4 regions of the Alteromonas sp. ABM1_013 genome follow, and region 4 is predicted to be linked to each of the others. Evidence: predicted binding sites of a transcription regulator. Region 4 holds the regulator's gene; each other region holds the start of a gene.
The links. Region 4 encodes sigma-54, which starts transcription at its own class of promoters, with help from an activator protein. Its sites were predicted from a motif close to GTTGGCACGNNNNTNGNNT; they were not measured.
Positions count from the first base shown of each region.

Region 1: the regulator sigma-54 is predicted to act here: its motif matches at 4,813-4,831, upstream of ACXAGK_RS13315 (Tll0287-like domain-containing protein).
Region 2: the regulator sigma-54 is predicted to act here: its motif matches at 5,055-5,073, upstream of ACXAGK_RS15995 (BON domain-containing protein).
Region 3: the regulator sigma-54 is predicted to act here: its motif matches at 6,092-6,110, upstream of xdp1 (exosortase-dependent surface protein XDP1).

Region 1 covers NZ_JBSWXH010000004.1:325,278-333,495, forward strand. The annotation lists gene ACXAGK_RS13295 (ABC transporter ATP-binding protein/permease) at 1-763, opposite strand, end outside; gene cydX (cytochrome bd-I oxidase subunit CydX) at 943-1,056, opposite strand; gene cydB (cytochrome d ubiquinol oxidase subunit II) at 1,067-2,203, opposite strand; gene ACXAGK_RS13310 (cytochrome ubiquinol oxidase subunit I) at 2,200-3,780, opposite strand; gene ACXAGK_RS13315 (Tll0287-like domain-containing protein) at 4,148-4,750, opposite strand; gene ACXAGK_RS13320 (sigma-54 interaction domain-containing protein) at 4,902-6,248, shown strand; gene ACXAGK_RS13325 (hypothetical protein) at 6,311-6,721, shown strand; gene ACXAGK_RS13330 (TonB-dependent receptor) at 6,793-8,218, shown strand, end outside.
Region 2 covers NZ_JBSWXH010000005.1:280,374-288,591, reverse strand. The annotation lists gene ACXAGK_RS16020 (response regulator) at 241-933, opposite strand; gene ACXAGK_RS16015 (ATP-binding protein) at 933-2,372, opposite strand; gene ACXAGK_RS16010 (hypothetical protein) at 2,590-2,826, shown strand; gene ACXAGK_RS16005 (hypothetical protein) at 3,125-3,673, shown strand; gene ACXAGK_RS16000 (endonuclease/exonuclease/phosphatase family protein) at 3,690-4,673, opposite strand; gene ACXAGK_RS15995 (BON domain-containing protein) at 5,108-5,707, shown strand; partial or broken gene ACXAGK_RS15990 (polysaccharide lyase family 7 protein) at 6,328-7,404, opposite strand; gene ACXAGK_RS15985 (hypothetical protein) at 8,070-8,218, shown strand, end outside.
Region 3 covers NZ_JBSWXH010000002.1:860,674-868,891, forward strand. The annotation lists gene clpB (ATP-dependent chaperone ClpB) at 1-321, shown strand, start outside; gene dld (D-lactate dehydrogenase) at 445-2,148, shown strand; gene prsT (XrtA/PEP-CTERM system TPR-repeat protein PrsT) at 2,167-4,980, opposite strand; gene xdp1 (exosortase-dependent surface protein XDP1) at 5,086-6,051, opposite strand; gene xdp1 (exosortase-dependent surface protein XDP1) at 6,214-7,152, opposite strand; gene pssA (CDP-diacylglycerol--serine O-phosphatidyltransferase) at 7,523-8,218, shown strand, end outside.
Region 4 covers NZ_JBSWXH010000001.1:438,079-446,296, forward strand. The annotation lists gene mgtE (magnesium transporter) at 1-1,046, opposite strand, end outside; gene ACXAGK_RS01880 (HPr family phosphocarrier protein) at 1,220-1,492, opposite strand; gene rapZ (RNase adapter RapZ) at 1,492-2,337, opposite strand; gene ptsN (PTS IIA-like nitrogen regulatory protein PtsN) at 2,421-2,864, opposite strand; gene hpf (ribosome hibernation promoting factor) at 2,878-3,165, opposite strand; gene ACXAGK_RS01900 (RNA polymerase factor sigma-54) at 3,196-4,677, opposite strand; gene lptB (LPS export ABC transporter ATP-binding protein) at 4,751-5,476, opposite strand; gene lptA (lipopolysaccharide transport periplasmic protein LptA) at 5,479-6,024, opposite strand; gene lptC (LPS export ABC transporter periplasmic protein LptC) at 5,993-6,571, opposite strand; gene kdsC (3-deoxy-manno-octulosonate-8-phosphatase KdsC) at 6,568-7,116, opposite strand; gene ACXAGK_RS01925 (KpsF/GutQ family sugar-phosphate isomerase) at 7,117-8,097, opposite strand; gene ACXAGK_RS01930 (calcium/sodium antiporter) at 8,100-8,218, opposite strand, start outside.

The sequences.
Region 1 (8,218 bases), on a different contig from region 4:
TAAACACCGCCACTAACGCCACAGCAAGCGTGGCAAAAAAATCGAGCACACTATTAGATAAAAATGCGACACTGACGACTTTCATTGTGCGTGTATTTAACTGTTCGCTTGCTTCTTTTAGCAGGCCGGTTTGTCTTTGATGCGCTTGAAAATTTGCTAGCATCGGCAATGCCGCTAAACGGTCTGTAAATAAGCTTCCCAACCTTTCAAGAGCGACAAAGTGTTTACGATGCAGTGCAGCTGCGCCCTTACCAACAATAATCATGAAAAGCGGCACAACAGGAAGTGTGATTAGTAAACCAAGACCAATAACCGGATTGACATAAAAAATTACTGTTAATGCTAATAAAGGCACTACAACGGCTATTGTTTGCTGAACACGATATTCCAATGCCCAATCTGTAAAAGCTTGTAGATTCTGTAACCATAGCGTTTGCCAGTAATAAACTGAGTGCTGTCGAACTAAGGCATGTTGGCGAGAAACAAACACCTTACTTAACTTCTGCTCCAGCTTGTGTAGCACCGAGTCTTTCGCTTGGCACGACAAGCGATTCGCTACGCCTTGAAGCACCCAGGTTATTCCCAAGCAAATAGATAAGCCCGCTAGATCACTTTGTAAGGCGGGTGTTTTATTCACCACCCAGTCTTGGGCAATATTAGAAAAGTAATAAAAACCAATAATTAAAGAAAAAAGCGACAAACACTTAACCGCTACCTGTGACATAAGAGAACGACGCAAGCCAAGCGAGTGCGCGCTATCCATTTCCTTACACCACTGAGTAAGTGTTTGCCTGTTGGGAACCTTTTCTTTAATCACTGTTCGTATCTATCTTTCTCGTTATTTGATTTCTTTTTCACCCTCTTCGAAGGGGTGGTGGGCTGGCCGCAAAGCCCCCTTTGACGGGTTCACGGCGTGTTCTTGCGGCCAGCCTACTTCCATTTCTACTCTTGATCTTCCGGTCTATCCATATTTTCTGTAGCTTCTAACCACATGGCGTTGATAATGCCGAAAGAGCACGCCAGTAAAACACCTAATATCCAAGCGAAATACCACATAAATATCTCCTTAATAGATAGTGTGAGGTTGGTCGAGGTCATCATTTTTGATGCGACCACGCATCACGTAAAAACTGTAGGCTGTGTAACTTAAGATAATAGGAACAAAGATACAGGCCACAATAAACATAACGTTGAGCGTTAGGTGACTAGACGTTGCGTCCCATACAGTCAGGCTCGCTTCTGGCATGGTGATGCTCGGCATTAGGAACGGGAACATTGAAAAGCCAGCAGTGAGAATTACGCCAGTAATAAACAGTGCACTTGATACAAACGCCATACCCGGGTTGCCTTTCTTAGAGAAGAACGCGCAGGCAAGACCAGCTACTACACCTAATACAGGGGCTACCACCATGAAAGGATATTTGCTGTAATTGCTCATCCAGCCGCCCGCTTCAATAGCTACCTCTTTCTTAAGCGGGTTCGATGTAGCGATAGTGTCTACCGCAGAGGTAATCACAAAGCCATCTAAACCAAAGGCCACCCAAACACCTGCAATAACAAACAAGGCTACGCCTACCAGGCTCAATACCACTGACACGGCGCGAGCTCTAACTTCAATAAAACCATCGGTTTTCATTTGTAACCAGGTTGCACCGTGGTTAAGTAAAATCGCTACTGACAATAAGCCACTTACTAAGGCAAAAGGCGTTAGCAGACCAAAGAACGAACCTGTATAGGTTGATTTAAGGGTACTATCTAGCTCGAAAGGTACGCCTAATAATAAATTACCGAACGCTACACCAAAGATAAGCGCTGGAATAATACCGCCCGCGAACAAGGCCCAGTCCCAAGCTTTGCGCCACTGTGGGTTAGGCAATTTACTGCGATAATCAAACCCAATTGGACGCATCCATAGAGCAATTAGCGTTAACGCTAAAGCAAGGTAAAAGCCGGAAAATGCCGTAGCATAAATCATTGGCCACGCCGCAAAGATTGCACCACCAGCGGTAATGAACCACACCTGATTACCGTCCCAATGTGGTCCAATAGTGTTTATCATTACACGACGTTCTTTGTCATTTTTCCCGATAAGGGTAAGCAAAGCGCCCACCCCTAAGTCAAAGCCGTCAGTTACGGCGAAACCAATGAGCAGCACGCCAACTAGGCCCCACCAGATAACTCTTAATAGTTCGTAATCAATCATGCTTTTGCTCCTTGGTCGTCAAGGTCGATTAAATCAAGCTCACTTTCATGCTGCTTATCCTCAGGTGGGACTGGACCTTTTCTCGCGAATTTCTTCATTAGGTAAAAGCCAATGATGAACATTGCTGTGTAGAAGACGGTATAGGCAACAATAGTGGTTACCACGTCGCTAATCGCCAAGTTAGACACAGAAGTATGCACTGGCAGCACTTCTGCGATAGACCAAGGCTGACGACCATATTCCGCAACGAACCAGCCTGCTTCACACGCCACCCAAGGAAGTGGTAAACCATAAAGAGCGCCTCTTAGTAGCCAGCGAGGCTTGGTGATTTTATGTTTTGTGCTGTAATAAAATGCGCATAAGAACAGGGCAAGCATAATAAAGCCTGCAGCAACCATGATACGGAAGCTCCAAAATAGCGGCGCTACCGGAGGAATACTGTAGTCAACGGCTTGCTGAATGGCAGTTTCTGAAGGGTTAGAAACATTATCGGTATAAGGTTCTAACAACATGGCGTACCCAAGACTGTCTTTGTTCGCTTCAAAAGCAGCGCGCTGCTCTGCTGTAGCGGTGCCGTTTCTTACTTCATCAAGCACTTCGTATGCTTTGATGCCGTTTAAGATACGCTCTCGGTTTTCTTCTTTTAAATCTTTTATACCTTTTACTTCTTCAGTTAATGAACGTGTAGCAATAATGCCCATTGCCCATGGAATCTGAAGTGCGTACTCGGTTTCTTCTTTTTCATCGTTCGGTATACCGAAAACGGTGAATGGTGCAGGTGCTGGGTGGGTTTCGTACTCAGCTTCTACGGCAGCCAACTTCACTTTTTGTACGTCACCAAGCTCGTAGCCACTTTCATCACCCAGCACAATAACTGATAATGTGGCCGCTAAACCAAAGCTTGCAGCTATAGCGAATGAACGACGCGCAAAAGCGATGTGTTTATGATTAAGCAGGTAATAGCTTGAAATGGCTAATACGAACATAGCGCCAGTCACGTAACCTGCAGATACCGTGTGAACGAACTTAACTTGTGCAACCGGGTTGAAAACAACCTCAGCGAAGCTGGTCATTTCCATACGCATGGCTTCAAAGTTAAATTCAGCGCCTACTGGATACTGCATCCAACCATTAGCGATTAAGATCCATAATGCTGAGAAGTTTGAGCCAATGGCGACCAGCCAGGTTGCCATAAGGTGTTTAACCTTAGACATTTTGTCCCAGCCAAAGAAGAACAAACCTACGAATGTAGATTCTAAGAAGAACGCCATCAGTCCTTCAATAGCCAGTGGTGCTCCAAAAATATCGCCCACATAGTGAGAATAGTATGACCAGTTCATGCCGAACTGGAACTCCATGGTTAAGCCTGTGGCTACCCCAATGGCAAAGTTAATTCCAAACAGCTTTCCCCAAAACTGGGTCATTTGCTTGTATATCTCTTTACCTGTCATTACGTAAACGGATTCCATAATGGCAAGTAAAAAGCTAAGCCCTAACGTTAAGGGTACAAAAATAAAGTGGAACATCGCAGTTAATGCAAATTGCCACCGCGATAGTTCTATTAACGTATCGCTCATGGGTTATCTCCCTTGTCTCTTTTGCGCGATAAGCGCTTGACCTTAAATAAATTTATTGGTTATTCAGTGGTTATCACGTGAACATTCATCACAGCTAGAGCATGGTTTGTGCCATACATCACTTTTCTCGTTAATCTGTACTAACAACTGATAAATGACAGTCTATTCGTACTGTGCAGGACAATTATTCCATGGCGAAAAGTTGCGCACTTTGATCCATCGCAAGGATTCAATACGATCACCGAGCCAATTTTGTCACTTTTAATGACAAAATTGGCACACGTAAAAAGAGGAGAGGGGCGTCGTAGCCTTGTTTAATAGGTTGAGAAGAGAGCTTTTGCTTCAGCTAATACAAAATTAACTTAAATTACTGCGGCAAATAGGTCAGCGTGAACGCGCCGCGCAATTCACCAAGCTCAAACCCAGTGGCCTCATCGTTAGGGTAATGTTTTAAAATGGTGTCCTTTACTGAAGGTGCAACTTGGGCGCCGTGGCACGCCATGCAAACTTGACCTTGTTGAATAGCCATCATGTACCGGAACTCGCCACTATCGCTGTCATACTTGTAGGTATCCATAGGCATAGACGGCTGTTTACCCTCTAGCTTAGCCTTTTCCAATAGAGAGGTGAAAAGGGCTAGCTGCTCGCGCTCCCACTCGTCTGGCGCGTTATTCGGGTTTCTCACTTTTAGCGCAGTACGCCCTACTTCCCACCCATTTTGGCTAAGCCCCTCGGCGATAGGCTCGGCGGCCAACTGACACTCTTCTACACCCGCTTCTAAACCACCAGACTGAATTGCCTGTTTTAGCCTAGATTTAAGCGCTCCACCAAGTGCTTTAGCGTGAACTCTTGCCTGCTTCACTTTTGTTTGTACTTCGCTGTCAGCTAGCTCGTTGGTTTGTGCATTAGCGAAAGGGCAACCGGCGCTTACGGCTACCCCCAACGCAATTAAAAAGGTGCGTTTTTTCATTGTGTAACTCTCCTATTGACGGACGTATTTGCACTCAGGCATTGTGATTCAACTAAAACAATCAACAAGCTCTATGCCAATATGTTAAGTTGGCAAGATAAAAGTAGCATTAACTAATACGCTGACAATGAACATATCAATTGTACAAGCAATGATAGATGCAATAGACAAACCCGCTATTTTCATCAATCAAAACTATATTATTGAGGCGGTCAATGCGCCTTACAGAGACACGTACCCCGTTAATATTAAGTTAGGCTATAGCACCTGCTATCAAGTATCTCATCGCAACAACAAACCCTGTGACCAATGCGGCGAGCAGTGCCCTATGCAAGAAAGTAAAAAGTCGGGCCGAGCAGCTAGTGTGGTGCATATCCATACCACCAGCGAGGGCCAACGCTACTGTGACATTCTGATGCGACCTATCTTCGACGGTCACGGGGATTTAATAGGTTATCTGGAAATTCTAGATAAGCTTGCCTTTGCGTCTAACCGCCCCTCTGCTGGAAAAATGATTGGCGAGTCAGAAGCATTCAAAACGATGCTGAATAAAATTAACCGCGCTGCAAACTCAGATATATCTGTTTTACTGTTTGGTGAAACCGGAACCGGGAAAGAACTGGTGTCTCAGGCTCTACACTCAAGTAGCCATCGGGCTGAAAAACCTTTTGTTGTAATTGAATGCACTGGGTTGTCTGATGCGTTGCTTGAAAGCGAGTTATTCGGCTATGAAAAAGGTGCGTTCACCGGCGCGACCACCAATAAAAAAGGACTGGTAGAGGCTGCAGAGGGTGGCACTCTATTTTTCGACGAAGTAGGCGATATTCCCCTCGCCATGCAGGTTAAACTACTCCGGCTTTTTGAAACCCAGACCTATCGCCCTGTGGGAAGCGTAGTTTCGAAGAAGGCCAACTTCCGTTTGGTGTGTGCATCACATAAAAATTTAAAGCAAATGGTAGAAAAGGGGGAATTCAGGCGTGACCTTTACTATCGAATTGCTGGCTTTCCTATCAATCTTCCGTCCTTACGAGAAAGAAAGTCAGATATTGCGCTAATTGCAACGCACTTTTTGGCCCAGTCCCACGAAAAAAAGCGTTTCCATAAAAAAGCCCTCGAAAAATTAAGCAGCTACGCCTTTCCGGGCAATATTCGCGAGTTACGTAACATCGTGGAGCAAGCCATATTACTTGCCGATGAGACCGTAATATACGAGTCAGACTTACCTGACCTTGACGATGACTTTACAGGCGAAGACCTAAGCCCAGTGGCAAATAGTAATGTTAGATACGTTCGAAAAGTGGATGTTAAGGGGCTGGCAAAGCCTGCGAATGAAATTATGACCCTAGAAGAAGCCGAGCACGCTTATCTTGCTGAGGTTTATGATTCTTTCAAAGGCGATATAAACCAGCTTGCGGACCAGTTGGGCGTGAGCACACGTACCCTTTATCGAAAATTAAATAAAGCCGGTATCAAAGCTGGTATTAACGAACACAATTAATCAGTAGAAATAAACTGTCGTCACAGGCTATGATAAAAGTGCGCAATTTAAAAAGATAAAAAATGTCGATTAAACGCCTGATAGCCTTAACACTTTGCCTTTGTATGCTTTTGCAAAATGCATTAGCACTCGGCCTTGCTTCGCATACTATGCAGCATGCCCGTGGATTGGTGGGCGACGATATTGAACTTATCTGTACTGGCAAAACCATGCGCTATATATCGGTAAGCGCAACAGAGCTTGAAGGTGAGTTTGTATTCATAAGCCCAGAACTACTAAAAGCACCTGTTGAGCACGTAGATTGTACCAACGGCACGTTGGCCGACCTTCCTCAAATGGACAACGTACCTGTAGATGCATTAGTAGTGATATCCCTTGTGCGCTATCGCGCCTTGGCGTCTCGCCTTGCAGCAGCGCCCTACACATCATTTGCGTTTGCCGCCCCGCTTGGCCGCGCTCCACCAATTGCATAACAAAACCTTAAAACACACTTAACGCGCATGGTTTAACCGTGCATATAGTTCGTTTATTTAATGGAATTGTTATGAAGTATTCTTTACTGGCATTCGCTATTTCAGCTGCCTGCACATCTGCACACGTTTATGCAAACACATCGGCGTTCGTTGACAGCGCTTCAACAGAAGTGATTACAGTTATTGGCTCTTCGCTTAAGGATAATACAGTAGAAATTGAGCGAGAAACGGTGACCGCCGCAACTAATATAGACGCTGATTTTGGCGATCAGTTAGCGCAACTGCCTGGCGTATCCGTTTCCCGAAACGGGCCGGTAACAGGTCTTATTCAATATCGAGGTTTGTTTGGCGATAGGGTTGGCCTATCCATTGACGGTGTCGATATAGCGGGTGCGGGGCCTAACTCCATGGACTCGCCATTATCCCACGTACTGCCAGAGCCAGGGCTTACTGCTACTTTGTATCGCGGTATTGTACCGGTGAGTGCTGGGGTGCAAACGCTAGGTGGAAAGTTGCGTATTAACGCGGATGCAGCATCTCTTTTTGGTTTAGAAAGCGGTATTACTGGCAGTGTAAATGCAAGTTTAATTGGCCCGGGTAGCGGACAGCAATACCAAGGCAATGTGCTTTACAAAACGAACCAAGCTTTCATTAGCGGCGCCTTCATGCATCAGCAGCGTGACGAGCGAGAATCAGGCGATAACGCTGTTATACCTAACAGCCACTACCAAAGAAATGGCGGTAAATTCAGACTCGGCTATGAATGGGGAAAACACCAATTCGATGCTAGCTATCAACAACTAAATACGAATGAGAGCGGCACACCAGCGCTCGCCATGGATATAGGTTTTATTGATGCAGCATGGTACCGACTAGGTTATCGCTACAACGCCGGCGAAGCAGAGTACTTTGCTATAAATTGGTTTGGCAACAGTAACCAACATGCCATGGATAACTTTTCCCAGCGCATGGTAATGTCAGCTGATATGGCTAGAGAGAATAATGCAGACGCTATCGCTCAGGGTTTGGATGCCAAGTATGTTATGCCGTTGGATAACGGCGAGCTTGAATTGGGCGCTTATCTACACCACAGCCGCAACAACTCTGTAATTACTAACCCTAATAACGGTATGTTTTTTGTAGATAACTTTACTAATGTACAAAGAGATACCGCGAGTATTTATGCCCAATGGACAATAAACAAAGAAGATTATTCGTCTACGCTTGGTGCGCGATACACCCGCGTTAATATGGAAGCCGGAGAAGCGGGTTCTAACATGGTGATGATGAACCCAGCAGTTGCTACGTTAGTCAGTAATTTTAACGCCGCTGAGCGTGACGAAAACTACAACATGTTAGATATAGCCGCTACCACCCGCTACCATGCGAGCGACTCGCTCGATATCGTGCTTGGTATTTCTCAGAAAAACCGCGCTCCTACCTATTTCGAACGTTATACCTGGCTGCCACTTGGCATCTCGGGCGGCATGGCTGACG
Region 2 (8,218 bases), on a different contig from region 4:
AAGTTGCAAGTTGTTGAAGATACGTGGTTTTTTTGTTTTTATTTTCCAGTTCAGCAGTGGCAAGGCTTTAAAAGCGAGCAAGAGCTGCAAAGAAAGAGAAAAATTTACAAACCAAAAAAGTGGGCAGGTTTTTTAGTGAAGTAACTTTGAAAACAGGTTATTTTCACCATTCTTGAAGTGGGTGCCTAGTGTCCGTGCCCGCTATGTGCAAAGCTGAGTCAGATAAAAGATAAAGAAAAGCTAACTCAGTTTATAACCTATACCGTATACAGCCTGAAGCGGCGAGATTTCGTCATCCTGCATTAGCTTGTGGCGCAAGTTTTTCATGTGGCTATCAATAGTGCGATTGCTAACGATGCGACCGTCCACATAGCCTTTGTCCATAAGCTGTTCTCTGGAAAATACATGTCCTGGCTTTTCTATAAATGCTTTAAGCAATCTAAACTCAACTGGAGTGAGCTCTATGGTTTGGTTTCTTCGTTCACAGACATAAGCGTCTAAATCTAACGAAATATCTTTGAATACTAGTTGTCTCGAGCCTTCACCACTTATGTTATTAGTGGTTTGCGTTCTTCTTAAAATAACTTGTACCCGAGCTACAACCTCGCGTGGAGAAAAGGGCTTGCATATGTAATCGTCGGCTCCTGCATCTAACCCAATAAGCCTGTCTATTTCATCAATTCGAGCGGTTAGCATCAAAAGAGGCACATTTGAAAACTGCCTAATTTGTTTGCATAAGGTTAGTCCATCTACCGCAGGCAACATGCGATCGAGAATGACTGCGCTAAAGGTGTTTTCTCTCATTTCAGAAATAACCTTTTCACCGCTGTGCAGTACTTTTGTGTTGAAACCCTCAAGAGTAAAGAAATCTACAAGTATTTGGGCAATTTTCTCTTCGTCTTCAACAATTAGGACAGGATGTTGAGTAGACATTAGATAACATTTCCCCTAATCGGTAGCTCGATTGATATTTTAACGCCTCCAAGCTCAGAACTCGCAGCGTTTATCGTACCTTTGTGCGCTTTAATAATTGACTGACTTATCGATAAACCTAAGCCAGCGCCTTCAGTTCTCCGTTTTCGAGATGAATCCTCTCTATAGAGAGGGTCAAATACTTGCTTTTCATTGCCGGTGGTTATGCCAGGTGCACTGTCTTCTATGTCGATGGTGGCTTTATTTCCGGTTTCAACTAATGTGACCCGAACTTGGCCTGGAGGATCTGTGTATTCAACACTGTTGCTCAAAATATTCGAAAACACTTGGCGCAGCCGTTGAGCGTCCGCATGAACTTTTATATTGCTAGGAATATAAGTACTAACGGTAATGCTTTTGGCCTCTAGAGCTAGATTAAACTGTGCCAAACTATCATTTAATAAGTCGCCGATATCAACCACCTTGAAATCGAAATGCATGCCTCCTATATCTGATAAGGACAACTGATATAAATCATTAACCAAGCGCGTCAAACGGCTAACCTCGTCTTGGAATGAAGCGAGTTGTACTTTATCGAACTGCCTGACACCGGCTTCAACTAACTCCATTTCACCAGCAAGTATTGATAGCGGCGTGCGCAATTCGTGAGAAATATCTGCCAACCATTGTTTTTGCGTAGCCTCATGTTTTTGTAAAGCCTCGGCAAGGGAGTTAATGTCTTTCATCAACACGCCAAACTCATCGCTGGGCGGCTGCCTAAATTTTACATCGTACTCGCGTCTAGCTAGTTGTTCGACAGCTTTTACTATCTTTTTAAAGGGCGATAAAAGTTTAGGCACAATGATCACCGCAGTAATCAATGAAACCAGCAATGCTAATGCACCTACAGCGATAAATGATGTGCGCTGCTGTCGCATAAACTCTTGCGCCATTGTAGAGCTTGGTGAAGGGGGGAGATAGCTTTCCAATGCGCCAATCTTGCGACCTTCGCTAACAATAGAGACAGATACTTTAATATCTTGGTTAGTCGCAGCGCCGCTAGGCATACTGCCAGCGATGACGTTACTTTGTGAGTCAAGTAATGTAGTAGGAGGGCCTATGTGCTGTTGGTCCCGACCAGGTAGCTGATTGGCGCGCCTTTGTGGAGGATGCTGATTGATACCTCTATGTTCTTGGGCTCCAAACTTGCGCCCAGGCGGAGGGGGGCGATTACTTTGGCTAGAAAATGCATAGGGCGATATACCTTCCCAGCTTCGCTCATTCAGTGCGTACTCTAACGCGAGCATTTCTCCAAGCTGACTGAGCCGCTCTTTTTCCTGAGCTATAATAAATTTGTTGAAACCTTGTTCAAAACTCCAACGGGCAGTAGCGAGCGCAAGCATTAAAGACATGCAAGAGAACGCGAGCAAAATGATAGTAAGTTTATGAGATAACTTCATATTTCGAGTATAGCGACCTAGGGGCCATCTCTACAATATCCACAGCCTGATTAACCCGCAAATCATGGGTTAATACTCATGTTCTGCACTATTTCTGCACATTTGAATTCTATGATTGGAACGATAGAGCCGGCGCCATTTGCGGTCACTGCATTTGGCACCGATTACAGTAGATTTTGTATATATTTTGGATACAGAAGTAAGGAGTAGTAGCAATATGAATAAGACGGCAATGTTAATTGGTCTACTTAGTTTGAGTACCGCCGGTTGCTTCGCGAAAGGCGATAGAGAACATCCAAGGCAACCTCCTCCAGAGGCTATAGAAGCTTGTGAAGGAAAAGCTGAAGGCGAAACCGTGTCTTTTGAAACGCCAAGAGGTGAAACCGTTGAAGGTACTTGTACGCTAAAAGATGAAACCCTTGTTGCGATGCCAGAGCGTCGCCCGCAAAGGTAATTTTAAATTCTTCATATAGCGCGGTGTTGTACGATGTTTGTTATGTCGTTTTTCACCGCGTATTTAGTGCGTAATAGCTTTGCCCCCGATATAAATTTTGATATGCTCACCTAGTAGGTTAAGCATTACATTTCAATAGTTTGCATATTCCTACAATTATTACTTAACACGTTTCCTTTCGAGTAAAATTCGTCTTTTAAAATTGGTGTTTACTCATTCAGAGTGTAGGTAAATCTTCAGCCTTACTTGTAACGTATTAATTTCTGTATTTCGTATTTTTCTTTGGTGGACAAAGGCTGTGGAATCACAATCGTCTGTAATTATTCGAAACTATGACAAGCAATCTCTAAAATTGGTTGATGTTATTTCAGGTATCTCACCAAACGCTATGCGTAGAGTCTTCGGTGGTTGGATATTTTTTGCGGCTGTTGTTGGGGTTATTGTAAGTGTGGCCCCTGATTTAAGCGCGCAGTTTATTGGTTTAACACTTTTCGTGCTTGTTGCTTTTACACTTATCATGTTCGGGCAAAGTAGAATAACGGAAGGCTGGCCTGCTATCATTTGTGACAATGACTATATCGGTGTGGTACGCGACCCTGTAAAGCGAGAGTATATTTGTGTACGCTCAGCTTTGGTTAAAGACGCTAAGCCTACGCTGATAAAACCCAATAAAAAAGCCATTGAGATTATGCTAGATAGCGAGCAACTTCTTGCAAAGGATAAAGAGCTTCTTAACCAAGCTGTTTGGCCAAGAGAGCATAGTTTAATTGGTTTGGCGCACTTCAAAAAGCGTGAAGAGGCTTGCGACAGCCTCATGTGGTGTGTAAAACATCGTGGGGCGCGTTAAACATCATTGAACCGCTTTATCCTTTGTCGGTCATTAACGCAAGTTCGGTATAAAGAGGGTAGTGATCAGATCCCACACCCTCTAACTTCTCAATGTTTACTAAACCAAAGTGTTTAGAGTGAAAAACGTGATCTAGCGGCCACTTCACTAATGGGTACTTTGCGTGGAACGTATTAAAAAAGCCTCGGCCTTCCCTAGGGTCTAATAGGCCGCTTATTTTCTTAAAGTTCCTGGTAGTAGGTGACCACGCGACGTCATTTAGATCGCCAGCGACTATGATTGGACCTTCTGTTTTAGCAATTTCCTCGCCTACTACGGTCAACTCGACATCCCTAGGTTTAGCATAGGTATTTTCCGTAGGGCTTGGCGGTTTTGGATGAAGAAAATACAGCAGCACATCTTGACCATGATGATTGATTTTTACCCTCATAGATGGCACATCGTCTTCTATCATAAAACGAAGTGTAGCCTCTTCAAATGGGATCTTGCTGTATAGATGCATGCCGTAAAGATTTTCTAGAGGGCAGAATTTGCGGTAAGGATATTCTGACTCTATTTCGCTAATGCCCTTCTGCCACTTTTCATTAGATTCAAGAGTAACCAGAAAGTCGGGGTGTTTATTGCGCACGTGCTCAATGAGTTTGCGAAAATCGTTGTTTGGCATATATACGTTACTGGAAAGCACGCTAAGTTTACGGCTCGTGTCCTCATTACCCACGCGTTGTACTTCACGCTTGTACAGGGGAGTGTAGGGGATTATCCAAACAATCTGGTAAATCAAGCTAACAATTAAGCCTACCACCAAAATTAGCGAAAGGCTATTTAATGGGGCGTAGTACGATGCTTTAAAAGCGAACCCAATAAGTAATAAAGAAATAATAGCTGCTATTTGAAGTCGTGGAAACTCCCATACTCTTACCAACCAGTGTGAAGAGGGTAAAAGGGGAGCCCAGCTTACAGCGATAAAAAAGACTGAAGCAGCAGTGAGTGCAGTATCCATGTCTAGATGGTCCTTGAGTAAAACTGACAAAACACATCTTACCTAAACCAAGAAAGTTAGTTGGCATGTCAAAGGCGATGTAGATGATGTGAAAACAATGGTTATAATTACGGCGGTTTTCTAAAATAAGTTTAACCTTACCTTTCTATTGAGCGTCAGTATCTGTGCATGGTTCTATGGATCTTTTCAATGTTAATTCCACCGTGTTATTTCCACAGGGACATTAAGTGGCAAATTATAAATAGAGCACTTTCCATAGGGCATACGCTGTTTGCTTGTGTTAAGTAAAAAATTCTCGAAATAAGGCAAAGTTTGCAAATTCCAGAAGTCCGTTATAATCGAAAATCAATAATTAATGTATATAAAACAACAGGATATTATGTTGGCAAGGTTTTAGCACCTGTAGTTGTGAGTTTCGACAAAGGAGAAATGTTATGAAACGTTCAATTATTTCTGTGATTGTTGCTACAACATTAACTACAGCTGCTTATGCTGGTGATATGGACACAGACAATAAGTGGGAAAAAGGTGCTAAAGACGCATGGATTGACGGTAAAGCAGAAGCTACGCTGTTGTTCAATGGCAATCTAGATTCATTCGACATCAACACCGATGTGAAAGATGGCAATGTCGTTCTTACAGGCAAAGTTGAAAACTCTGTCGATAAAAAATTAGCTGAAGAGTTGGTAGCTAACATCGACGGTGTATCCTCTGTAGATAACAAGCTTACTGTTGTTAACGACAACGATATGCATAAAGAGATGTCTGACGACATGGAAGACACTGTAGATGAAGGCACAAGTGAATTAACTGACGCCAAAATTGCTACAGTAATTAAGACTCGCCTTCTCATGGACACAGATATTTCAGGCTTTGACATTGACGTTGACGTAGAAAATGGCGTGGTAACACTGACTGGCGAAGTCGATTCTGACGCTGAGCGTGACCTAGCAGTAGAAATTGCTAAAAATGCTTCTGATGTTAAAGACGTAGAGAGTGACCTACGTGTTGTTACTGAAACTGCAATGAACTAAAGTTTCTTCATCCGACATTATGAAAAAGGGGCATGCGCCCCTTTTTTCTTGCCTAACGAAAGTAAGGTAAAATGGTTAGCAAATCGACATAACTAATGTTTCCACTCTTCATCCAATAGGACAACTTCACCGTTTTCAGATTTAATTTCTTTTCGGGATTCAGTGCCATTTTCTTTCACAAGATAAAATTCATAAATCGTAATATCAGTTCCGTATTGTTTACTTTCAATGATACGCCTAACTTGGTCAGAGTTTTCCTGCTTATTGATAAGTGTTTTTACAGCGGAAGGTAAATCTTCCATAGTTAAATCCCGCTGTACTTCAACAATTTTCCACTGCTCTCCATCTTGCAGCATATCGAATTCTATTTCATTTCCATTAGCGTCTTCACCTTCAACATCAAGATATACATGATCGTGTTTGTATTCTTTCTCAACTTCTTGTATCGCAAAATTAGGCGCAACGCTTTTTATTGCCGTTAACGCGGAAGTAGGAATAGCATCTATGGATATCGCTTCTTTTTTGTTTAGCGTAGCGCCAATCTTAACATTGTCGCTTTTCGCCACAGGTCTTTGCGCCCCAGGTTTTTGCGTAATTAGGTTCGCTTTGAAGGTTTCAGTAGGTTCGCTGCTTTCACCTACCGTTAAGTTGGAAAACGCAACCTGTACATAGTCACCATTTTTCTTATCTTCTTCCCAGTTTCCTGTACCCATACATGCAGCGTACCAAAAGCCGTCATCATCTTTAGTACTGCACTGGTTATAAGCGCCAGCTTTAAAATAATTCCAATCTAGCGTATAGCCGTAGGGGTGATCGTGTTGGTCCAACTCTCCATAAGCATTTACCCCATTGGCAAGATTAATAGCATAATTAACGGTTTTGTGTTCGTCTGATTTAAAGCTTAGGTACATCACGTCACCGTGAACGTTCACTTCATAACTAAAGCTCTCGTTAAGTTTAATACCTTCGCTACCCGGGTTTTCTGGGTCGGTCCATAAATTTCCCCAAACTGGATAAGCAATATCAGTACGGTTTTTATCATTCTTGGGCAAGTTGCGCTCGTAAGTCCAGAATACAGAACCAGTTTCATGCTGTGGCCACTTTTTATAATAAATCTTGAGTGGTTCATTACCCCAACCAAATCCTTTGACCTTTTTCTTCCATTTACTGGCGTGTATTTGGCCTACTACCACTGAAAAAGCCGGCGCTTTGTCGGGATATTTAGCTCTGGTAGCGACGTGCTGCACTTTAAGCGTGGCATTTAATTTTCCGCCGACTTGCGCAAAGCGATCTGAAATAGGGTTGCTGGCAACAGTAAAGTTATTCTTTGGGGAGTGAGTTTTTATGCGTGTGTTAGAGCCGCGAAGCATATGTCGAAGTTCGCTACGAGTATTAGATGAATTTTGAGTGGTTAGCGCTTTATTAGGCGCAGCAAATACCATATTGCCGTCATCGTCAACATAGAAAAAATCTTTGTGCTCAAAGCTCTGAATATCCTTTACGGATATTTCGTCAACTTTCCCATTGTTGTCTTTATCTGTAGGGATTGTAATTTTCCATTCGCTTAAATCAAACTTCTCAGCTGGAAGTGCCTCAGCATTAGTAAGACCTGAAGCGAAGAGTAGTGGAAGGCACGTCAACAGGGGCTTTGTCCATGGGGAAACAGAGACGATAAATAACGAAAAGGCAGTAGGCATTGTTTTTATTTTAGACATTTAAACCTCTTAGTAGACAATCGCTTACCAATACAACTCATACTTAAGTTAATATTATTGGTAAGTCCAGTTTTGGGTTGAAGTTTTACTTTGTAATGCCAATTTATCACTCCTGTAAACCAATTGCAAAATGTTATCAAGTCGTTAACGTTAAAGAGGTCTGAAGGGAAGAGTGATTATATAACCTTCATTTTTATTGTTGATTTCGATTTTTTTTTATACTTATGTCTATGCGCTTCGCGATATTTAGCGCGAGAAATAAACTTTTTGGTAATACCAAATATGCATTAGACACTATATTCTTTATCTACTGTTTGTTTGAGCCTATTTCACTAACTTAAGTTTAGAAACGCTTAAATTAAACCTGAAGGAAAGACACGGAAAATTTCTCTTAAAGTGTGTAGAAAGTTCTCTATATACATTTTGCAGTAGCAGTCTTGTTTCATATCTTCCTGATATTAAAAGAAATATATTGTGGTATAGAAGCTGCAATCTCAAATTATAAATTACATTTAGCAATTAATATTAGCGCGCTGTTTGGCATACGATAACTTTTCATCGCCGAAGAAGTTAACCAAATAGAAGTCGTTAACCAAATAATTGTTATCCAAATTATGAGCAGTTCACAGTTAGTCAAGGAGTGAGGCATGAACATTTTAAAGTGGGTTTATTCAGCTATTGTTGTTTCAGTTGTCATAGCACTAATCGGCATGTTTGGGCAGGGTAAGCTTTCAGTTAGCCAAGCAACGGCCGATGACGCAGAACGCACTGTTCACGCCGATATTGTTAAGGTTGA
Region 3 (8,218 bases), on a different contig from region 4:
TTCATCAACCGTGTGGATGATATTGTGGTATTCCATCCGTTGGGCAAAGAGCAAATTAAGTCTATTGCTAAAATTCAGCTTGCTTCCCTTAGAGCACGACTAGCGGAAAAAGGTTACAAACTTACCTTGTCTGCCGCAGCCATGGACAAGTTAGCCGATGCAGGTTTCGACCCTGTGTTTGGTGCAAGACCGCTCAAGCGAGCAATACAAGTTCAGGTGGAAAATCCACTCGCACAGCAATTGCTGGCGGGCGAGTTATTACCCGAATCAACCATTCGTATTGATGCAGATGACAGCGGACTATTTGTAGTAAGCAGTTAATCAGCAAACCAAATCTTTAATTCAAAGGCACTAGAAACAGTGCCTTTTTTATTGCCTTGGCACTGTCTTTTCCTTTAGTTTACTCTGCTAAAGTAATTTCAGCGTGAGTGTTAGGAGTCATACATGGAAACAGCCCCAATTGTTAACGCATTTAAACGCGTGCTCGGGGAAAGCAACCTTGCCGTTGGAAAACGCCAAACTGAGCACTACCGAAAAGGATGGCGCTCGGGCGAAGGTGAAGCATTGGCTGTACTTTTTCCACATACGCTAATGCAATATTGGGAAGTGCTTAAGGTTTGCGTTGAATATAACTGCGTCATCATTATGCAGGCCGCTATAACGGGTTTGACTGAAGGTTCTACCCCGAGCGGAAATGATTACGATAGACCTGTGGTGGTAATTAACACCTTAGCCATGGATGATATCGTTTTAATAAACGACGGTAACCAAGTGTTGAGTTTTCCTGGGGCAACCTTATTTAAGCTTGAAAAAATGTTAAAGCCCCTTGGCCGCGCGCCACATTCGGTGATTGGATCGTCCTGTTTGGGGGCGTCTATCGTTGGTGGTGTAGCTAATAATTCTGGCGGCGCATTGGTTAAACGAGGCCCCGCTTATACGGAGTTGTCGCTATTTGCACAAATAGATGCTATCGGTGATTTAAAGCTGGTTAATCATTTAGGAATAGACTTGGGTGAAACACCAGAAGAAATTATCGGAAACCTTTCTTCTGGTAATTATTCAAAATCCCTCCCAGAAACGAGTAAAAAAGCGTCAGCCAGTGACTATGAAGAAATCGTTCGAGATGTAAATGCTAGTACGCCTAGTCGCTTCAATGCCGACCCATCAAGACTATATGAAGCCAGCGGTTGCGCGGGTAAAATTGCCGTTTTTGCCGTGCGATTAGATACATTCGAAGTGCCTAAAAAAGAACAAACGTTTTATATCGGCACAAACGATGCTGATGTGCTTACCCGTATCCGCAAAGATATTTTGTCGACGTTTAAACACATTCCCGAAGTTGGCGAATACCTGCATAGAGAGATGTTTGATATTGCGGATGTGTACGGCAAAGATACCATGTTAAGTATTGAGCGTTTGGGAACTGATTCACTACCTAAAATGTTTGCACTAAAAGGGCGGGTGGATGCTGTGCTTAACAAACTGCCTTTTATGCCTCGCTATTTAAGCGACAGAGTTATGCAGTTTGGGAGTAAGTTTTTCTCTGACCAGCTCCCCGCAAGTTTAAGAGCCTACCGCGACAAATACGAGCACCACCTTATCCTTAAAATGAGCGATGGAGGTATTGAAGAGGCAAAGACTCTTTTAGCCAAATTGTTTACTGAAGAGAAGCTAGATGGTGACTATATTACCTGTAATGAAGAGGAAGCGTCTAAAGCCTTTTTACTTCGCTTTGCAGCGGCAGGCGCTGCGGTGCGTTATCAAATGATGCATCATAAACAAGTAGGGGATATTTTAGCGTTAGATATTGCCTTGCGCCGCAATGACGAATTTTGGGTAGAAGCGTTGCCTGAGCACATAGCCAAACACGTTAAAAAGCCGCTTTATTACGGACATTTCTTTTGCCATGTTTTTCATCAAGATTACATACTGAAAAAGGGCAGCGACCCCAAAAAAGTAAAAGCAGAAATGTTGGCACTATTAGATAGCCGCGGTGCTAAATATCCTGCCGAGCATAATGTTGGGCATTTGTATAAAGCAGAGAGTACTCTACAGCAGTTTTACAGAGAGCTAGACCCTACCAATACCTTTAACCCAGGCATTGGTAAGATGGAAAAGCACAAACGCAACTGTTCGTGCTGTGTTTGAATCTATTCGTAGAGAGCCTTACAGGCTCTCTAATAATGCTCTAGCCTGCGGACGTCTAAAGAAAGGTCGCTCTACATTTACTGCATACTCTAGCTCTTTTTTCGCTTCCTCAATTCTATTGAGTTTTGCAAGCGTGTAGCCAAGGTGATAGCGGATGTTAGGGTCATTAGCGTCCCTTGCGAAAGCGTCTCTAAGCATTTTAAGACTACCCTCATAATCTCCCTGTAGCGCTTTAATGTGCCCGAAGGTATCTAGTATTTTCGAAGAATTAGGCTGCAGTTCGTAAGCTTGTCGCGCATAGTTTTTCGCGGTAATTAGCGATTTTTCAATATGCATGATAGCTAAGCGGTTGAAGGCCTCAGCAGGGTTAAGTAGGTTGGGCTCTTCAATAAGCTCTTTATAGAGTGCTGTTGACTCCTCGAACTCTTGTATAAAGAAAAGGTACTGAGCCAGCAGATTTTTAGCTAGCAGGTTGCTCTCATTTTCACTCACTAGTTTTCGCGCGGTTTTCAAAAAAACATCAACAAACTGTTCGTTTAATGCGTAGTTGTAGATCGCAATAAATGCCTGTGCAAAAGAAGCATCCACGTCTAGTGCTTTTTCAAAAGCGTCAATTGCGCTTTCATCATTACCCTTATTCGCAGCTAATCTTCCCTTCAGAAAGTGATAGACCGGATTCTCTCGCTGGTTTGCTGGAATGGTCGCTAATAGCGACTGTGCTTTATCGTTTTTCTGTAAATCTAACAATAAGCTGGTATAGCGCAAAGTTACAAAAGTACTCGTGTTGGCTATTTCGTAAGCGCGCGCCATGGCACCTAGAGCGCTTTCGTTATTTCCTAAATTGCGAGCTTGGTCAGCATAAGCGATAAGCTTTCCAGCATCGTCGTTAATAAAGTTTCTTACAATGCTTAGCGTTTTTTCCGCATCAGCTCGCTGATTATTTGATAGCTGAAGCGCAGCTTTACGAAGAAGGTAGTCAGCATTGTCGAAATCATCTTTTATAAGCAAATCTAAATGATACAGTGCGTTCTTAATGTCGCCTTGCTGCTGGTATAAAGATGAAATGCGCTCTCTAGCACCGACATTCGAAGGGTTGAGCGTTAATATATCAAGATAAATTTGCTTCGCGTCTTCTACGGCGCCCGCTTTGGTTAAATTAAACGCCTTTAGCATTAATGTTTCGTTATGCTGAGGGGACAAAGCAAGTAGCTCTTCTACAAGTTGGTTAGATTTTTCTACATTTCCTAAACGACTCTCTGTAGCTGCTAAATTGAATTTTGCTGGAAAGAGGGTAGGGTTTTGCGCTAGCGCTTTCTCGATGTTGTCTTTAGCTTCCTCCAATTGACCTTGTCTAATCAAAATACCGGCTTTTAGGTTGTACACTTCAGCTTCATCAGGAAAAAGCTTACTTAGTAAATTTGCACCCTTCAGCGCGTTATCGAATTGCTGTGCTTGTAAATTCATTAATGAATAAGTGAAAAGAAAACCCGCGTTATCTTTGTAGGTCGGCAAATTCTTTTCAAGAATTGATAGCGCTTCGTCCTGTTTACCTCTGGCAGCCATTAATTTGATTTTAAACAGCTGGAGTTTGTTCTCATTCGGGTACTTATATTCGAGGTTTTGCAATAAGCGTTCAGCTTTAAACGCTTTGTTCTGGCGAATAAATAAGTCTCCTAGAAGAAGTGCCGAGTCGGGGTCTTCCATCAACGCATCTTGATGGCGTTCAAGTAGGGCAAGCGCTTGCTTATCTTGCTGTGTCGCCATATAGACCTGGCTTAGCATCAATACTGCCTGTAGGTCATCAGGCTCCTGTTGCAAATAGCCATTAAAGTCTTTTGCGGCCGTTTCCATGTTGTTATTAAAGAAGTTTGTTAAACCGCTTATGTAGAGCAACATGGGTTGAGAAGTTATGAGCTCAGGATCAAGCTGTGCCATAAAATCATTAAGCTCTTTTAGCTTCTCGTTATCAATAGCTTGTTGGTTGTCTCTGCTTTGCAACCAACTATTAAGTAAAATGGCCAAAGGATCATTAGGCGTATCTTCAATGATCTCATCTACGAATAGCTTTGCTGTATCGTAGTCTTTCGCTTCTAAATACAAGTCCACTAGATTACGCAGTGCAATAGGGTCATCGCGGTTAAACGTCAGGGCTTTTTGTAAATGTGCAGTTGCCGCATCAGTATCTCCTTGTCGATATGCCAGTTGCCCTTTCAAACGCCATGTTATCGCGTTTTCAGGTTCTAACGACATGGCTTTGTTGATAAGAGACGTTGCTTTGGCTAAATCTTCATTTTGAAGGGCAATAGAGGCTAGACCATTAATGGCAGGCACGAAGTCTGGCGTACGGGAAACGATGGTGTTGTAGTCTCGTAAGGCGCACTGCTCATCTTCTAACCTAATACACGCGGTTGCACGAATTAAAAGCCACTCGCGCTCTGCATCACCCGACAGCTTGTTTAAATCAGAAAACTCTACAACCTCTTTGTATTTGTTCAAGAACAACCATGTGTTGCCAAGCGGCTCTGCAAGAAGGTTAATATCGGCACCCATTTCAAGCGCTTCTACGAACTCCATCTCGGCCGCGGTTAGGTAGCCGTTTATAAGCAGTATTTCACCCATTAGTATCTTTGCAGCTAGATTTTCAGGGTCTTTCTGTAAGCTATTTTTAAGATGAATATAGGCTTCATCGTATTCGTTTTGATTAAACGCGGTGAGCGCTTTTTCGTAATCTTCTGATGTAGTAGCAAAACTGTTGAAAGTGATTAACGATGAGGCAACTGCAGAGATAATAGCGCGATGTACAATTCGCTTTTTATTATTAAAAAAATCCATATAAACCTTCGAAACTTAGCCTAGCCACTGGCTTAAAAATAGCATAAAAAAAGGTGGCCTAAGCCACCTTTTAAAGATACGTGTTTTCTAAGCGTTTTTAAACAATTAAACGCGACGTTTACGTCTGTAAAGCACAAGACCTAAACCTAAGCTCATTAGTGCTAGGGCACCTGGTTCGCTAACTTCTGTTGGAGGAGGCGTTCTTTTTTGCTCTAACCCAACAGTAAGCGATGAAAGCTTAAAGCCAACTTTGTTAACAGAGCCGCTTGCGCTTTGGTCGAATACAGTATTGTAGGCGCCAACAAGCCAATACTTAGCGGCGGTCAGTTTCTTTGTGAATGAAGATTCATAATAGTTATCTGAATTTTTTGTTTCGCTAATGTCGAAATGGCCAAGTGCGCCAGCAATTACGGTGTCACTTACATCTGACCACGTAAAGTCACTAGTGCCGGTAAACAAAGCGTTCGCTTTGTCATAGTCGAGGCCTGCAACAGTGACATCGTTTTTCTCGCCGCCATCGTAGTAATTTGCAGAGAAAGTACCGCCTGTTAAGACGACTTCTTGCTCAAACGATAGTAGGACCATGTCAAAGTCTCTTAAACCACGGTCATTGAAGTTGTCAACAGAGTGGCTGTCTCCCCAAGGCACAGGATCTCCATTACTATTGTAATACAAAGCTTGATCTTGGTTCGTCATACCGTAACCGTATGCTTGCGTGCCAGATCTACAGTTTCCACGTTTATTGATGCTGCAGTTTATGTAATCGACCAGAGACGCTTCTTTCACAGACTGATCTTCTGTACCTTCATCCCATGAGTTCGTGTTGAAGTCATAGGTTAGTGCCTTACTTCCTGTGTCACTCCATGCTGAAACTGAAACCTTGACGTTAATGCCGTCGATTAAAATACCTTGAGAAGCATCTGTACTCTTAAAGATATTAGTAACAGTGGTATTACCATTACCATCAACAAGCGTGTAAGTAGCTTCTTCTAACGCTCTATCGCTAGCATATATGCTTGCACTAAACGGTAGGAGAAAAAGGGGAATGCTTAAAATTTGTTTCAATTTCATTTTTGGACCACAAATACTATGAAAACACTATATTGTCTCTAAGCATTTACTGTGCCATTTTTTATGTTGTTGAATTTGAAGGAGTATTTTGGGGAGTGTTCGGTCTTAGTAAAAAAAACTGACAGGTTGTACCACCTGCCAGTGATCTAAAGTCTAATATCGTTAAATAAGTTTTTTGCGGCGCCACATGACGAAGAGTGAGCAAGCCATGAGTAGTCCGATAGTTCCAGGTTCAGACACTTCGGTAGTACCTGGTGTACCTGTTGATTCTGTGACAGAGAAACCAATGTTGGCAAGTTTGAACGCGTCGTTGCCCACTCTTCCGTCAATTTTACCAAATACAGTATTGTAAGCACCCACCAACCAATATTGGGCCGACTCGGTGAACGTAAAGTCAGCGCGGTGATCTAAATATTCACAGCTCTCTATATCAAATGAGGCAGACGTTAGGGCATTTTCAACAATATCACTCCACGTGTTCACACCAGAGGTTAATTTCTCCGTATTTCCAAGCGCTGCTACAGAGACTTGACTATCGTTACTATTGTATAGCCAAGAAAAGCTAGCGCCGGTAAGCGTTACCGCAGAATCGAACGATAGCAAAACAAAATCATAATCGCGTTCTACGTTTGTGAATCTGTAGTAGTCCGAGTTATCGCTACCGCCAGAAAAGTAGTTAAGGTTATCAATGGCATGGTCTGCACTGCCGCGGTAATTTGATTCATCATTATTGGTAACACCATAAGCCCACTTGTCAGATATTTTCTCTAGCTTCGCGCCGACTACGGTTTCCCCAGTAATTCCATGCGTATCAGAAAAGGCAGACATGTTTATATTTAGCCCGTCTATTTGAACGATGGAATCATTCGTCGGGGAGTTCTGGGTTACTTTGTTATCTACCAAGTCATAATTGTATTCACCTAACGGTGAATTACATACTTTGCTTTGTTCTGATGTTTGACTTGACGAACCGCAATGTGAATAACTCTGCTTGGTATAATAGTAGGTGGCATATGCTGAATTAGCACTTAACGTGGATAGCAAAGCCGTGGAGACTAGTAATACAGACTTCAAAGAAAAGTGTTTTGGAAGTAATAGCATAATTGCTTTCCTATAAAAGAAGCGCTTTTCGCTTCTAGTACATACTAAGAAAGCGTTGCACCTTTCTATAGGCGCACACTTAGTAAGTACCTAATTTCAACATGGACTTGTATGATATATGAACGGTGACCTATTTAAGGTATGTTGCCGTATACCTAGTTATTAGACTCAGTTGAAGGGATTCCTTAGGCGACTGAGGCTTCTAGGAGCTGCTGCTAGTAATGTCGGCGATAGAATAGCGAATACTATTTGCTTTATCGAAGCAGGGTAAAAACATGCAGGTAAAGACACTGTATTTTTACTTTGCTATGCGTTCCTAGATATCTATGAAATAATTAACGCAATTGTATATGTAGAAGTATGAGGACATATGTCTGAACAAAAACGTAAAGGGATATACTTACTTCCCAATTTATTAACAACAGCAGGTTTGTTTTCTGGTTTCTTTGCTGTTGTGTCGTCAATGAACGGTCGTTTTGAAGCAGCCGCTGTCGCAATTTTTGTGGCAATGATATTTGATGGGCTGGATGGACGAGTAGCTAGAATGACAAATACGCAAAGTGATTTCGGCGCAGAGTATGACTCTATGGCCGATATGGTCTCTTTTGGTATGGCACCTGCACTTGTTGCTTATAATTGGGGATTAACAGAACTAGGCAAGTTAGGTTGGTTAGCTGCATTTGTATATGTAGCCGGTGCAGCATTGCGTCTAGCTCGCTTCAATACACAGGTTGGCATCGCTGATAAGCGTTTCTTCCAAGGTCTTGCTAGTCCAGCGGCAGCGGCAGTTGTATCCGGTCTTGTTTGGGTTGGTGTCGAGTATGATGCAGTAGGGACTGACTACGGGTTGATTGTGGCCGCAGTAACTGGTTTAGCTGGCTTACTTATGGTGAGTAACTTTAAGTATAATTCTTTCAAAGAAGTTAACTGGCATGGCAAGGTTCCATTCGTTGGCCTTCTATTAGTGCTTCTAATATTCGTTGTCGTTGCAACAGAGCCAGCGCTTGTACTGTTTTTAGTATTTGCTTTGTATGCACTGGCAGGGCCTATTAATACTTTCCGCACG
Region 4 (8,218 bases):
TGACCGAGCGCCATACCCCGAATAACAAGGGTTAGTGTCTGGTTACCAGCCACGCCGCCCATGCTCGGTACGATAGTATTTAATATAGCTAATACGGCAAGCTGGCTTAGCGTGGCTTCAAATAAGTCACTTACCATTGCTGCCATTAGCGCAGTCACTAAATTTACTGCCAGCCAGACGGAGCGGCGTTTAGTACTTTGCATAACCGGTGCAAAGGTATCTTCATCATCATCAAGACCCGCCATACTCATCATTGAGTGTTCGGCGTCTTCACGAATGATATCAACCACGTCATCAATGGTAATTCGCCCAACTAAGCGATGATTTTCATCAACTACCGGCGCTGAAAGCCAGTTATAACGCTCAAACAGGCTTGCCACTTCATCGTCGGGCATGTTTACCGGAATGGCCTCCGACTCTTCGTCCATAACATCAGACACCTTGTCGTCGGTATCCGCGGTGAGAAGACGGGCAACAGGGATGATACCGACCAGATTGTCGGTTCTATTGACCACATAGAAAGTGTCTGTATTTTCCGGTAACTCACCTTTTAAGCGAATGTAGCGAAGAACCACATCAATGGTTACATCAGGACGCAAGGTAATGGTATCGGTGTTCATGATGAAACCAGCGGTTTCCTCACCGTAAGACAGCGCCTGCTCTGCACGTACGCGGTCTTGTGCATCCATTGAATCGAGAATGTCTGCCAGCACAGGTTCAGGAAGGCTACTCAGCGTTTCTGCCAAGTCATCGGTATCCATTTCTTCAAGTGCATCAACCACATTGGCGGGGAGCATCTTTGTGATAATACCGTTTCGAACATCATCAGAGAGTTCTTCTAAAATATCACCGTGAAAGTCGCTATCAATTAGCTCCCACAACTCATCACGGGTCCTGCTAGGGCTAGATTCGAGAATATGCGCAACGTCTGAAGGGGGAAGTTCAAGCAGAAGCTTACGTACAGATACAAATTGACCGTTTATCAACGCTGCGTTAAGTGCGCGTAATTGGGTTTGTACGTATTTAGAAACAAGCGCTTCTGCCATAAGGCGTTATTCCTACTAAGCTGATATGGAAAATAAAGGCTGTGTAGCCTAAGTGTGCGTAGAATATCGCAATTATATTAAGTCTGTCATGATAATTGCGTGGCTTTTACGCAAGAATTTGGAATTACTAAGCTAGCTGTTGATTAATTCGTCAAGAGATATTCGGGTTGAGACTATTCGTCTTCGTTAAATCTGCCTTCAATTAGCTCCTCAATTGCAGCAAGTGCATCGACCGCGTCATCACCATCGACAATAACATCTACCTGTTCACCTTGGTGACTTTCCAGCATCATCAAGCCTAAGACGCTGCTTGCATCGGCTTCTTTATCGCCTTTTTTCAAAATGATTTTGGCATGAAACTGATTAGCAAGCTTAACCAATTGCGTGGCTGCTCTGGCGTGTAAGCCTAGTTTATTGACGATTGTAAGCGTTTTTTGAATAGTCATTACTGGTTCAACTCTCTGTGACGAATTTGAACATCAGGGTGTATTTCGCTGAACGTTTTCGACAAGGTTTGGGCAATATAGACTGAGCGGTGTTGGCCGCCAGTGCAACCGATAGCCACAGTCACATAGCTTCTATTGTTGCGTTCTAAATGGGGAAGCCATGTGGTCATCAAGTTTTGAATCTGCCAAATAAATTTGGTTACTACGGGTTGTGAGCCTAAAAATACTTCCACGGGGGCATCTAACCCAGTTAAGTGTTTAAGGTCTGGCTCCCAATGCGGGTTAGGTAAAAAACGCGCGTCAAAAACGTAGTCAGCATCTTTAGGTATGCCGTGTTTAAAGCCAAATGACTCAAAGACAAGAACAAGGCGTGAACTTTTCTTACCCAATATACGTTCACGGATCAATTCGGCGAGTTGATGTATTGTTAGCTTGTCTGTATCTAGGTATAAATCAGCGCGTTCAGTAATTGGCGCAAGAAGCGCAGACTCCGCCCTAATAGCCTCCGATAGAGACTTATTTAGCTTAGCTAAAGGGTGAAGACGGCGAGTTTCGCTAAAACGCTTAACCAGAACGTCATCGCTTGCGTCAATGTACACTATAGTCATCGACCAAGAAGAAGGCAGGTAATCTAGAATCTCTACCAAGTCATCTGGATTTTTGGGAAGATTCCTTACGTCGATACTTACTGCAACTTGATCGTATTCATCAACAACAGTATGGGTGAGGGTGGGAAGCAAATTTACTGGGATATTATCAACACAGTAGTAACCTAAGTCTTCCAATGCGCGAAGTGCGACAGACTTACCAGACCCCGAACGACCACTGATTATGATCAGCTTCACCTAAATTCTCCCTTATATTCTGGTTTCATCACATACGAGTTGTCGAATAAAGCGCCTACCTATGAGGTGTAGGCACTTATTGTTTAACTTAATGCAGAAATAATTTCGTCGCTGGTTGTTGCACGACGTATTGTTTTAATCGTTTCTTTGTCGCTTAGCTTACCGGCTACGGTAGCCAGTGTCTGAAGGTGTCCTTCGGTTTGCTCTTCGGGAACGAGAAGAGCAAAGAATATGTCTACGGGCTTTTCGTCTAGGGCATCAAAGTTGATAGCTGGTGTACTTGTTACAACGATTGCTATTACCTTCTCAAGGCCGGCCAAGCGACCGTGAGGCAGTGCTATCCCGTTACCAATACCCGTGCTACCCATACGTTCTCGAGCCATCAAGCTATTTAGAACCGTTGCCTGGTCGATGTTATCGTTATGCTTGGCAGCGATATCAGCGATGATCTCAAGAATTCGCTTTTTACTATTACACTGAACCGCACACTCGGTGCGGTCCAGACTTACGATGGCTTGTATATCCATGCTCAATTAACTACTAATGTTTTTTCAGTTTTTCCTTATGCTTGATTACCTGCCGGTCGAGTTTATCAACCATGCTGTCAATCGCCGCATACATGTCGGTATTTTCTGAGGATGCGAATACTTCAGCGCCACTTAAATGAACAGTCGCTTCAGCTTTTTGATTTAATTTTTCAACGTTCAGGATGACATGCACATTAGAAATGTGATCAAAGTGACGTTCAAGTTTGCTGAACTTCGTATCGACATAATTACGCAAAGAGTCGGTGATTTCGACATGATGACCAGTAAGGTTGATTTGCATATTTCGTCTTCCTTATATTATTAAGCCCGTTTAAATAAGGCTTTTGCGTTGGTTCGACGGCGGGATCGACAATGATTCCCGGTATTTTGCTATTGTTCGCCGAGCGACTTTTATGCCTTGCTCGGCCAACAATGAAGCAATCTTGCTATCACTTAGCGGCTTGCTAGGATTTTCCGCAGCCACTAACTTCTTGATCAATGCACGAATCGCTGTAGATGAACACTCACCACCTGACTCTGTTGCTACGTGGCTTGAGAAGAAATACTTCAATTCGAAGATGCCACGGGGCGTATGCATATACTTCTGCGTTGTTACACGCGAAATAGTCGATTCGTGCATATCTACCATTTCTGCGACATCATTTAGCACCATTGGTTTCATCATTTCCGGGCCGTGCTCAAAAAAGCCCATTTGCTGCTGCACAATGCAATTTGCAACCTTCATTAAGGTATCGTTGCGAGATTCAAGGCTCTTTATGAACCACTTGGCCTCTTGCATGTGTGAGCGGATGAATTGTGAATCGCTGCTGTTCTTGGCACGACGACTCATCGCTGCGTACTGTTGGTTTACGCTTAATTTAGGCAGACTGTCGGGGTTCAGTTCAACCACCCAACGGCCATTTTTCTTGGTTACTGAGACATCAGGAATAACGTACTCAGGCTCTTTAGTAACTAAAGCACTACCTGGGCGAGGATTCAAGGTTTGAAGTAAACGCATTGCTTCGCGCAGCTGCTCTTCTTTCAATCGGCTCTTACGCATTAGCGTGCGGTAGTCTTTACTGCTCAGTAAGTCTGAATATTCCTCAATAAGCTGCTTCGCTTCAGCAAGCCACGGTGTGTCTTCTGAAAACTGGCGTAATTGCACCATAAGACACTCTTGAGGTGTACGAGAACCTGAACCAATGGGGTCGAACATTTGAATGCGCTTAAGTACACACTCTATTTCGTCCATTTCGATAGGCTCTTCTAGATCATCGTCGTTGACCGCTTCTAAGATGTCGTCAAGAGTAACGGTTAAATAACCTGATTCGTCAATTGAGTCGATGATTGCTGTAGCGATAGCGCGGTCAGTATCTGAAAAATGAGTGAGGCGCATTTGCCAAAGAAGATGTTCTTGGATGTCTTCTGTGGTCTCACCTTGGAAGATTTGTTCATCATCATTAGATGGGCCAGGTGCAGGCGCGGAAGAAGCCGAATAATACTCATCCCAGGTACTGTCGATAGGTAGCTCATCGGGAAGATCATTCTTCTCCAGTGCATCTCCCGCTTCTAGCGTATCGCTCGATGCAGAAGCGGTCGCTTCAGCAGCGCTATCGTCACTATCGACATTGTTCTTTTCTACTTGTGGCTCGTCGTTACTTTCTTCCACTTCTAAAAGCGGATTAGAATCGAGGGCTTCTTGTATCTCTTGCTGGAGATCAAGCGTAGAAAGCTGCAGCAGTTTAATTGCCTGCTGAAGCTGAGGTGTCATGGTAAGTTGTTGGCTAAATTTTAGCTGTAAAGATGGTTTCATCTACGTCTTATTTAAATGCTCTAAATTAAATATACCAGAGCGAAACTGAAAAATGACAATTAGGTTACACTAACTATAGCCTGAATTGTTCGCCTAGGTATACGTCCCTTACTTTTTGATTACTTAAAACCTGTTCCGCAGTTCCTTGCGCAATAAGCTCGCCATGACTCACAATGTACGCTTTTTCGCAAACATCCAATGTTTCGCGTACGTTATGGTCCGTGATAAGGATACCAATACCCCTATCTCGCAGATGCTGTATTATCTTCTTTATATCATTAACTGATATTGGATCAACACCGGCAAATGGTTCGTCTAACAAAATAAATTGTGGTTTTGCTGCCAGAGCTCGAGCAATCTCTACGCGACGCCGTTCTCCCCCTGACAAACTCATCCCCGTACTATTACGTATATGGTTGATATTAAATTCATCAAGTAGGGCGTCTGCTTCTTCTTCTTGCTGCTGTGAATTTAAATCTTTACGGGTTTGCAAAATGGCCATGATATTTTCATGTACCGTAAGCTTTCTAAATATTGATGCCTCTTGCGGGAGGTAGCCTATACCGCGGCGTGCGCGCTCATGCATTGGCTGGTGAGTAAGCTCATTATCATCAATTTCGATCTTGCCTTTGTCTAAGTTGACTAAGCCTACAATCATGTAAAAAGTGGTGGTCTTACCAGCGCCGTTAGGGCCGAGAAGACCAACAATTTGACCGGTAGACACTGAAAGGCTTACATCGCGAACAACCTGTCGCGATTTATACGATTTAGCAAGGTTTTTAGCGCTCAAAGTTGCCATTGCTATTCATTGTCCTCGTTGTCTTTCTTAGACGATGTTTTACGAATGGTGTCAGGAGTAAATACTGTGGTAACACGACCTTCACCATCTTCACCGGCACCACCCGTTGCAAGCAATTGTTCAGTAATCATATCGAACGTAATCTTATCACCTTGCACTTTACTGGTATCTTGCTGTAGCTCAGCATTACCCGCCAAAGAAATAGTGCGATTAATTACTTCATAGCGAATTTCATTGGCTTTCGCTGATACCGGTGTACCGTCTTCTAGTGATTGAGAATAGCTTGCAGGGTTGCCACGGGCGATAAATATTTCACGGCCGCTGCCATCTGTAGCTATTACTTCTACTTCATCAGCTTCGATTAGGAGTGAACCTTGGGTAATAAGTACATCTTCCTTGTACAGCGCGGTTTTGTTTTTACCATCAATAAACTGGGTGTTTGACCCTATCTTAATGGGTTGTGAAAAATCTTCTTCACTGGCTATTACCGCACCGCTAGCGATGGCAAGTAGAACGCTAGTTGCTAGGGGAATAAGTCGTTTGTACATGATCTAAAAGCTCGTATTCTTGTGTGCGTAAATTCGCGTTAAACCCATTGCTTAAAATAAGATATTGCGTACCCAGTATCTCAACGGGTTGATCAGATGTCATTTGTTTCGTGTCTAAATTTATCTGGATGTATTCCGTGGATAAACTTTTGACAAAATCATCGCTGGTTTGATTTTCAATAACAACGCTATCTTCAAGCTGAATTAATTCATTGTTATAAAGCGTTCCTTCCTGCGCAGTTACAACCCAGGGTGATGAAGCGCTTTCTGTATAAAGGGTATATTTAGGTTGCTGGAATAAAACAAAGCCTAATTGGTCGTAATGCTCCATCGACTCTGCAAAGACTTTGTGATTTAACTCACCGTCTTGGTTGTACAAGGTTGTTGTTAAGTTTTTTGCCTTGTAGGCAGGCTTGAGCGCATCATTTTCGCTACTACCTTGAGTTTCAGGCTGCTCTTCCATCCACGTTGGGATGTACATAAGCATAGCTAAGATAAATAGCGCCGATATACTTAAACCTAAGCGATTGAAGCCAAACTGGCTCATACACTAGCTCCGAAAATATCATTTGCAACGCCTTTAGCTTGCAAAATGGTGTCCGATATTTCTCGAACTGCGCCAAATCCACCCGGAAGTGTGGTGATCCAGTTCGCTTGCTTTGCAACAAAAGGGTGAGCATCGGCAACCGCAATTTTTACCGCTACGTGCTGATACATACCTGTATCGGGCATATCGTCTCCTACGGCGGCAACTTCGCTTGAGTTCAACCCTAGGCTTTTCATTAATTCGCCGAGGGCGTCAGCTTTGTTTTCTTCACCCTGAATAATATGTGCTACGTTTAGCGCCTTCATTCTGTTTTCTACAATTGCTGAGCGACGCCCTGTTATCACGGCGACGTTAACACCATTACTTACCAAGGCTTTCACGCCATATCCGTCTCGGGTGTGAAAAGCTTTAAGTTCTTCACCGTCGTTGCCCAAGTAAATGCGACCGTCTGAAAATACGCCATCCACGTCACAAACCAGTAACTTAATATTTGCCAACTGCTCAAAAAGTGCCTGGTCTAAATCGGTGTATAGAGTTGTCGTCATTTAGAGTACTCCCGCTTTCAAAAGCATGTGCATGTTGAAGGCTCCGACAGGGTTGCGCTTTTCATCGGTAACCATTAGTGCGCTTATCTTATGGGTTTCCATTAGGTTTAGGGCTTCTACAGCTAGCTGCTCTGCTGTGGTTGTTTTGCCGCCTTTGGTCATTACATCTTCTACTGTCGCGCTATGCACATCTATACGGGCATCAAGTATTCGGCGTAAATCACCATCAGTAAACACGCCTGTTAACGAACCATCGGGTGCGATAACACCAGTCATGCCTAGGCCCTTTTTGGAAATTTCTAAAAGTGCATCAGCAACAGTTGCATTTAAATTTACTAGTGGGATATCACTGCCACTTAGCATGATATCACTCACTTTAAGCAGCAGCTTTCTACCTAAGCTACCGCCGGGGTGCGACAGCGCAAAGTCGTCTGAAGTGAAACCCTTTTGGTCAAGTAGGGCTACCGCTAGGGCATCACCCATAACCAGTGTGGCCGTTGTGCTTGATGTGGGCGCCAGACCCAATGAACACGCTTCTTTTTCTACACTAATATCCAGCACTACATCTGCGTGTTGGCCTAGCGAGCTATCAGCACTATTGGTCATCGCCACTACCAGAATACCTAAGCGCTTAACCACGGGCAGCAAGTTAACTAACTCATTGGTTTCACCAGAATTGGAAATGGCTAATAGCACATCTCCTTTGCTTAGCATGCCCAAATCGCCATGGTTGGCTTCACCGGGATGCATGAAGAACGCTGGAGTACCTGTACTGGCTAGCGTAGCCGCAATTTTATTACCGATATGTCCAGATTTTCCCATACCGCTTACAACCACTTTTCCCTTACAGTTGAAGAGAATGTTGCATGCAGTGATAAAGTCACCATTTAAGCGCTCAGCAAGGTTAGCAATAGCCTGCGTTTCAATGTCGATAACGCGCTTTGCCGATTCGATATAGTGCATCTGAGTTTGTGTATTCATGATTATCCGAACAGCCAATATTGGTAGCCGATAAAGCAAGCCAGAAGTATAAATCCATTGGTTCTTGATATTGTACGCTTTCCAATTAAATCAAAGCTGAACAAGAACAACAGCAAGGTTA